Sporichthya brevicatena: one gene and its partner. The protein of the gene in region 1 binds, or shares a complex with, the protein of each later gene. Links are inferred from orthologs where the notes say so. Each region holds a gene or a part of one and is shown in the gene's direction. Other genes may lie near its edges.

What was found.
Region 2: the proteins of trxA (region 1) and ABD401_RS07940 are in contact, whole or in part, in an NMR structure (PDB 2IPA), measured with the Bacillus subtilis proteins. The link is inferred for Sporichthya brevicatena from one-to-one orthologs.

Annotation. Positions count from the first base shown.
Region 1 is NZ_BAAAHE010000018.1:42,970-46,086, reverse strand. Bases 150-2,954 are described here. They hold trxA (thioredoxin), read left to right. Parts: upstream 150-1,292; coding sequence 1,293-1,616; downstream 1,617-2,954. Other genes in these bases: ABD401_RS12205 (N-acetylmuramoyl-L-alanine amidase), read left to right, coding at 1,795-2,954; trxB (thioredoxin-disulfide reductase), read left to right, coding at 219-1,184. Also shown: ABD401_RS12220 (zf-HC2 domain-containing protein), read left to right, coding at 1-117; more of ABD401_RS12205, read left to right, coding at 2,955-2,985. UniProt on the Bacillus subtilis protein: Participates in various redox reactions through the reversible oxidation of its active center dithiol to a disulfide and catalyzes dithiol-disulfide exchange reactions.
Region 2 is NZ_BAAAHE010000011.1:79,793-83,055, forward strand. Bases 201-3,151 are described here. They hold ABD401_RS07940 (arsenate reductase ArsC), read left to right. Parts: upstream 201-1,452; coding sequence 1,453-1,851; downstream 1,852-3,151. Other genes in these bases: ABD401_RS07925 (ArsI/CadI family heavy metal resistance metalloenzyme), read right to left, coding at 201-341; ABD401_RS07930 (ArsR/SmtB family transcription factor), read left to right, coding at 436-771; ABD401_RS07935 (aquaporin), read left to right, coding at 768-1,460; ABD401_RS07945 (sulfotransferase family protein), read left to right, coding at 1,864-3,039; ABD401_RS07950 (GNAT family N-acetyltransferase), read left to right, coding at 3,042-3,151. In the rest of the region: more of ABD401_RS07925, read right to left, coding at 1-200; more of ABD401_RS07950, read left to right, coding at 3,152-3,263. UniProt on the Bacillus subtilis protein: Catalyzes the reduction of arsenate [As(V)] to arsenite [As(III)]. In vitro, can dephosphorylate para-nitrophenyl phosphate (pNPP).

The DNA of each region.
Region 1 (3,117 bases):
CCGTCGGTGAAGACCAGCACCGCCCCGTCGGTGAGCACGAGCACGGTGACCCCCGGGGTCACCTCCTCGGTCGGCAACACGCTGACGAACGGCCTGGCGACGTCCACGGAGCCGTGAGCCGGGGGCGGGAATCGCCCGCCCCTAGGATCGGTTGAACGCGGTGGACCCCGAGATCTGGGGTCCACCCGCAAGACACCGATACCGGCGAAAGGCCTGGCGTGACTGACGTGCGGAACGTGATCGTGATCGGCTCCGGGCCGGCCGGCTACACCGCGGCGATCTATGCGGCGCGCGCGGACCTTCAGCCGCTCGTGTTCGAAGGCGCCGTCACGATGGGCGGCGCCCTCATGAACACCACCGAGGTCGAGAACTTCCCCGGCTTCGCGGAGGGTGTGCAGGGCCCCGACCTGATGACGGCCATGCGCGCGCAGGCGCAGCGCTTCGGCGCCGAGCTCGTGCCGGACGACGTCGTGTCGGTCGACCTGACCGGCGAGATCAAGAAGGTCTCGACGGCCACGGGCGAGTTCTCCGCGCGGACGGTGATCATCGCCACCGGCTCCAAGTACAAGGAGCTCGGTCTGGAGAACGAGAAGCGGCTGTCCGGGCACGGCGTCTCGTGGTGCGCCACCTGCGACGGGTTCTTCTTCCGCGACCAGGACATCGCCGTCGTCGGCGGTGGTGACTCGGCGATGGAGGAGGCGACCTTCCTCGCGCGGTTCGCCCGCTCGGTGACGATCATTCACCGCCGCAATGAGCTGCGGGCGTCGAAAATCATGCAGCAGCGCGCGCTCGACAACCCGAAGATCACGTTCCTGCTCGAGCACGAGCCGATCGACATCCTCGGCGAGAGCAAGCTCTCCGGCGTCGTCGTCCGCAACACGCGGACCGGCGAGGAGTCCAAGCTCGAGATCACCGGGCTGTTCGTGGCGATCGGCCACGAGCCCCGCTCGGAGCTCTTCGTGGGCCAGGTCGACCTCGACGCCGAGGGCTACGTGCTCGTCCAGCACCCCACCGCGCGGACCAACCTGCCCGGCGTGTTCGCCTGCGGCGACGTCGTCGACCACATCTACCGCCAGGCGATCACCGCGGCCGGCACCGGCTGTGCCGCCGCGTTGGACGCCGAGCGCTTCCTCGCCGCCCTCGAGGGCAACGCCGGTCAGACCGGCGGCCTCGTGGAGGCCTGACCCCCGTCCGCACCCGGTGAATGCCCGCTGAATGCCCGCTGAGTCACCGCGAACTTCCCGCCAACCCCCGCCGGCCATCCGACCGGCAACCGAACAGGAGAACCCCTGATGGGATCGATCGAAGCCGTCACCGACGACACCTTCGCGACTGACGTGCTCGCGTCCGAGGTACCCGTGCTCGTGGACTTCTGGGCGCCGTGGTGCGGCCCCTGCCGCCAGGTCGCCCCGATCCTCGAGGAGATCGCGGCCGAGAACGCGGGCAAGATCCGCATCGTGAAGCTGAACGTCGACGAGAACCCGAAGACCGCGGCCAAGTACGGCGTCGTCTCGATCCCGACGATGAACGTCTACTCCGGCGGCGAGGTCGTCAAGCAGATCATCGGTGCGCGCCCGAAGCCGATGATCCTCAACGAGCTGGCGGCCTTCGTCTAAGTCGTTCGGCTGAGCCGTACGCGGCCTTCACGTACGTCACAACGCCCCGGGTCGGCGCGCCCGGGGCGTTCGCCTGACCCGAGCCGCCACACTGGCTACGCTCGGACGCTGGTCCTGTTTCTGTCCTGATCTCTGTGCGGCAGCCGCCGCCGACCGTGGTGCGGAGGAGGCGAGCGCCTTGGACAACTCGCGGCGTCACCCCGTGCTCCGGCTCGGAGACACCGGTCCCGCGGTGGCGGAGATCCGGCGCAAGCTCGTGATGCTGGGCCTCCTCCCCGATCCCGGTGAGGCCGTTCTCGACCCGGACGAGGCCGTCTTCGACGCCGCCTGCGACCGGGCGGTCCGGCACTTCCAACAGCAGCGGGGGCTGAACGTGGACGGCCTGGTCGGCCGGGAGACCGCAGAGGCCCTCGAGGAGGCCCGCTACCGGCTCGGGGACCGCGTCCTGTCGCACCAGGTCAGCCGCCTGCTCCGCGGCGACGACGTGGCCGCCCTGCAGCGCCGGCTGCTCGACATGGGCTTCAACTGCGGCCGCGTGGACGGCATCTTCGGCGCCGACACCGCGCAGGCCCTCCGCGAGCTGCAGCGCAGCCTCGGCGTGACGCCGGACGGCACCTGCGGCCCGGAGACCTTCCGCGCGCTGGACCGGCTCGCCCGCACCGTCACCGGCGGCCACCACCAGAACCTGCGGGAGGCCGAGGCGCTGGCCCGCTCCGGACCCCGGCTCGGCGGCAAGGTCATCGTCATCGACCCCGGCCACGGCGGCCTGGACCACGGCAACGTGGCCAACGGCCTCACCGAGGCGAGCATCGTCGAGGACCTCGCCGCCCGCGTCGAGGGCCGCCTCACGGCCACCGGCGTCCAGGCGTACCTGACGCGCGCGATCAGCGCCCGCCACTCGCGGCGGACCAACGTCGACGACGAGTCGCGCGCGATGTTCGCCAACGAGGCCCGCGCGGACCTGTTCATCTCCCTGCACGTCGACTCGCACGCCAGCCCCCTGCCGAACGGTGTCGCCACGTACTACTTCGGCACCGACCGCTGGGGGCAGTCGAGCGCCACGGGTGAGCGGTTCGCCGAGCTCGTCCTGCGCGAGATCGTCGCCCGCACCGACCTGCTGAACTGCGGGACGCACGGCAAGACCTGGGACCTGCTTCGCCGGACCCGGATGCCGGCCGTCCGCCTCGACCTCGGCTACCTGACGAACCCGGGCGACGCTGCGCGCCTCGCCGACCCGTCCTTTCGTGACGTGGTCGCGGAGGCGATTCTCGTGGCCGTCCAGCGGCTCTACCTGCCCCCGGAGGACGACGCTCCGACCGGCGCACTGCGGGTCGACAGCCTGTGGGCGGAGTCCGGCTCCCGCTCCTGATCAGGACGCACGAAACCCTTGTGACACAGGGACACTGACGTGACGTCAGTGACTCATGCCCGCTGTTCTGACCGCAATTCAGACGCGGTTCCGTCGCGATCTGACGGAGCGTCGGAGCGGCACCCCTCGATG
Region 2 (3,263 bases), on another replicon or contig:
ACCTTGTCCTGGACGGCGTAGCAGCACGCGCGGTCCTGCTCCTCCTCCGTCGCGAGGCCGGACGCGGCCAGGCGCGCGGCGGCGGCGGACACCTCCGCGCTGGTCGGCACCTCGACACCGAGGTGGTCGAGCACCGTGTCCCGGCCGGGTTCGCCCTCGATCAGGACGAGCTTGAGCGGCGGTGAGGCGATCGCGAAGTTGGCGTACCCCGGGCGGCGCTTGGCCGGCTCGGCCCCGAACAGCCGGCGGTAGAACTCCACGGCGGCCTCGAGGTCGGCGACCCGGAGGGCGAGCTGGACGCGGCTGGTGTCGATGGCAGTACTAGCGGCAGTGCTGGTCATGACGGTGCTCCGTTCTCTCGGAATGGTCGAAGGTTGCGCCTTGTTTCGATAGCTGTCAATATCGATACCTGTCGAATTCATTCCCGGGACGGTCATGGAACTTCTGGACGTGAACTGCTGCGCACCGCTGAGCCGCGAACCGCTGACGGCGCGTCAGGCGGTGGATCTGGCCGCGGCGTTCAAAGCCCTCGGCGACCCGGTACGGCTACGCCTGTTCTCCCTGATCGCGTCGCACGAGGGCCAGGAGGCGTGCGTCTGCGAGCTCACGGGCGAGTTCGACGTCTCCCAACCGACGATCAGTCACCACCTCAAGGTGCTGCGCGAGGCGGGCCTGCTGACCTCCGAGCGCCGGGCGAGCTGGGTGTACTACCGCGTCCGGGCCGAGGCCCTCGACGCACTGGGCCGCCTGCTCGGCACTCCGGTCGGATGACAACGGAGCTACGGCGCCGGGCCCTGTCCGAGTTCGTGGGCACGGGCGGGCTGGTCACGGTCGTCGTCGGTTCCGGCATTGCGGCCCAGCGACTTTCGCCCGACGACGTCGGCCTCCAGCTGCTGCAGAACTCGATGGCCACCGCGCTCGGGCTGACGGTGCTGATCCTCGTCCTCGCGCCGGTCAGCGGGGGGCACCTCAACCCCGCCGTCACCCTCGCGGCATGGGCCCTCGACCGGCGTTCGTTCCGCGGGCCGGAGGTGGCCGCGTACGTCTCCGCCCAGACCGCGGGGGCGATCGCCGGCACCTGGCTCGCCCACGGGATGTTCGACGTCGGGGTGCTCACCACGTCGACGCACGCACGGAACGGCGGTCCGACGCTCGTGGCGGAGGTCGTCGCCACGGCCGGCCTGGTCCTGGTGATCTTCGCGCTCGTGCGCAGCTCGCAGGGTCCCCTGTGCGCCCCCGCCGTCGGCGCGTACATCGGGGCGGCGTACTGGTTCACCTCGTCGACCTCGTTCGCGAACCCGGCGGTGACGGTCGGCCGCGCGTTCACCGACACCTTCGCCGGGATCGCGCCCTCGTCGGTGCCCGGCTTCGTCGCCGCGCAGTTGGTCGGCGCCGCGCTCGGCCTGCTCCTGCTGCTTGCCTTGTACCCGACCACCGTGAGAGGTGCCGTTGATGCCTGAACGTCCCAGCGTGTTGTTCGTCTGCGTGCACAACGCCGGTCGTTCCCAGATGGCCGCCGGCTGGCTCGAGCACCTCGGCGAGGGCCGGATCGAGGTGCGGTCCGCCGGGTCCGCGCCCGCCGACCGGGTGAATCCGGTCGCGGTCGCGGCCATGCGGGAGGTCGGGATCGACATCACGGAGGCCGCACCTCGGGTGCTCACCCCTGAGGCCGTGATGGCGTCCGACGTCGTGGTGACGATGGGCTGCGGCGACGCCTGCCCGGTCTTTCCCGGACGGCGGTACGAGGACTGGGCCCTGGACGATCCGGCCGGACAGGAGCTCGCCGCGGTCCGGCGAATTCGGGACGCCCTCCGCGAGCGCGTGGCCGCCCTGGTGGCCGACTTGGTGTGATGTGCTGGAGCGATGACGCCGAGCCTGCGTGCGGCCGCCCTGATGTCGGCGGCCGGTGACCTGCTCGGCCTGCGCGACTTCGGTGACCCGGCGTTCCGGGAGCCGTTCGAGAAGCTCGTCGAGGCCGTGGACTCGGCCGGCACCCTCGACGCGACCTGGGCCGCCGCGTTCGACGCCGACATGACGCGGCTGCTCTGCACCCGCCTCGCGATCGCGGCCGCGTTCACCGAACACCCGGAGATCGCCGACGAGGAGCTCGACGACCCGATCGTCATCACCGGCCTGGCCCGGACCGGGACGACGAAGCTGCACCGCGCGCTCGCGGTCGTGCCGGACTTCCAGCGGCTGCTGCTCTGGCAGGCCCTGTTCCCGACGCCGTGGGGCCCCCCCGGCCCCGGCCCGGACCCGCGCATCGCCGTCACCGAGCAGCAGCTCGCGGTCCTGCGCGAGCAGCACCCGGACATGATGGCCGTGCACCCGGTCGAGGCGACCGAGCCGGAGGAGGAGGTGCTGCTCCTCCAGCTCAGCTTCCGCACCGTCGGCACGCCGTGGGTGTGCCACGGTTACTCGTTCATCGACTGGGTCGTGCAGCAGGACCAGACTCCCGCCTACGCCGATCTCAAGCGCGCGCTGCAGTACCTGCAGTGGCAGGACGGCGGCCGCCGCGGGCGACCCTGGGTGCTCAAGGCGCCGATCCACCTGCAGGCGCTCGAGACGCTGCTCAAGACTTTCCCCCGTGCCACCGTCGTGCACTGCCACCGGGACCCGCAACAGGTAGTGCCGTCCAGCGCGCACATGCAGGAGATCTTCCACCGGGCCTACGGCGCCGACCACGTCACGCTGGACCAGATCGGCCGCAACGTCCTGCTGAGTGCCCAGAGCTGGGAGGCGAACATCGAGCAGCGGGAGCGGGTCGACGCGACCCAGGTGCTCGACGTCGACTACGCGGAGACGTGCTCCGACGTCGGTGCTGTCGTGGAACGCATCCTGCGCAGCCGCGGCACCGAGCCCGCGCCCGCGCTGCTCGACGCCGTCGACGCGTGGGAGCGTTCGCACCCGCCGGGCCGCACCGGCGCACCCGACTACACCCTGGAGCGCTACGGTCTGACGCCTCGTCAGGTCGATGAAGCGTTCGCGACGTACCGCGCGTTCGTCTCCGGCCCCGACAGTCCGCTGCGTCGAGGCTGACGATGGGTGAACACCCGCTGGCGACACTGATCCGCGCCGCGGCGGCCGGGGAGTTCCCCACTGCCGACGCCGGCTGGCGGCGCGTCCCGCCGTGGCGCGACGGGGTCGAGGCCGTCGTCGCGTTCACCGGGCACGCGGTGCTCGCGATCTCCGAGCGGGTCGCCGACGACGAGCTGACCAAGCTCGGCGTCGACGGTCTCGGCGGGGCGCACCACCCGGCCGTG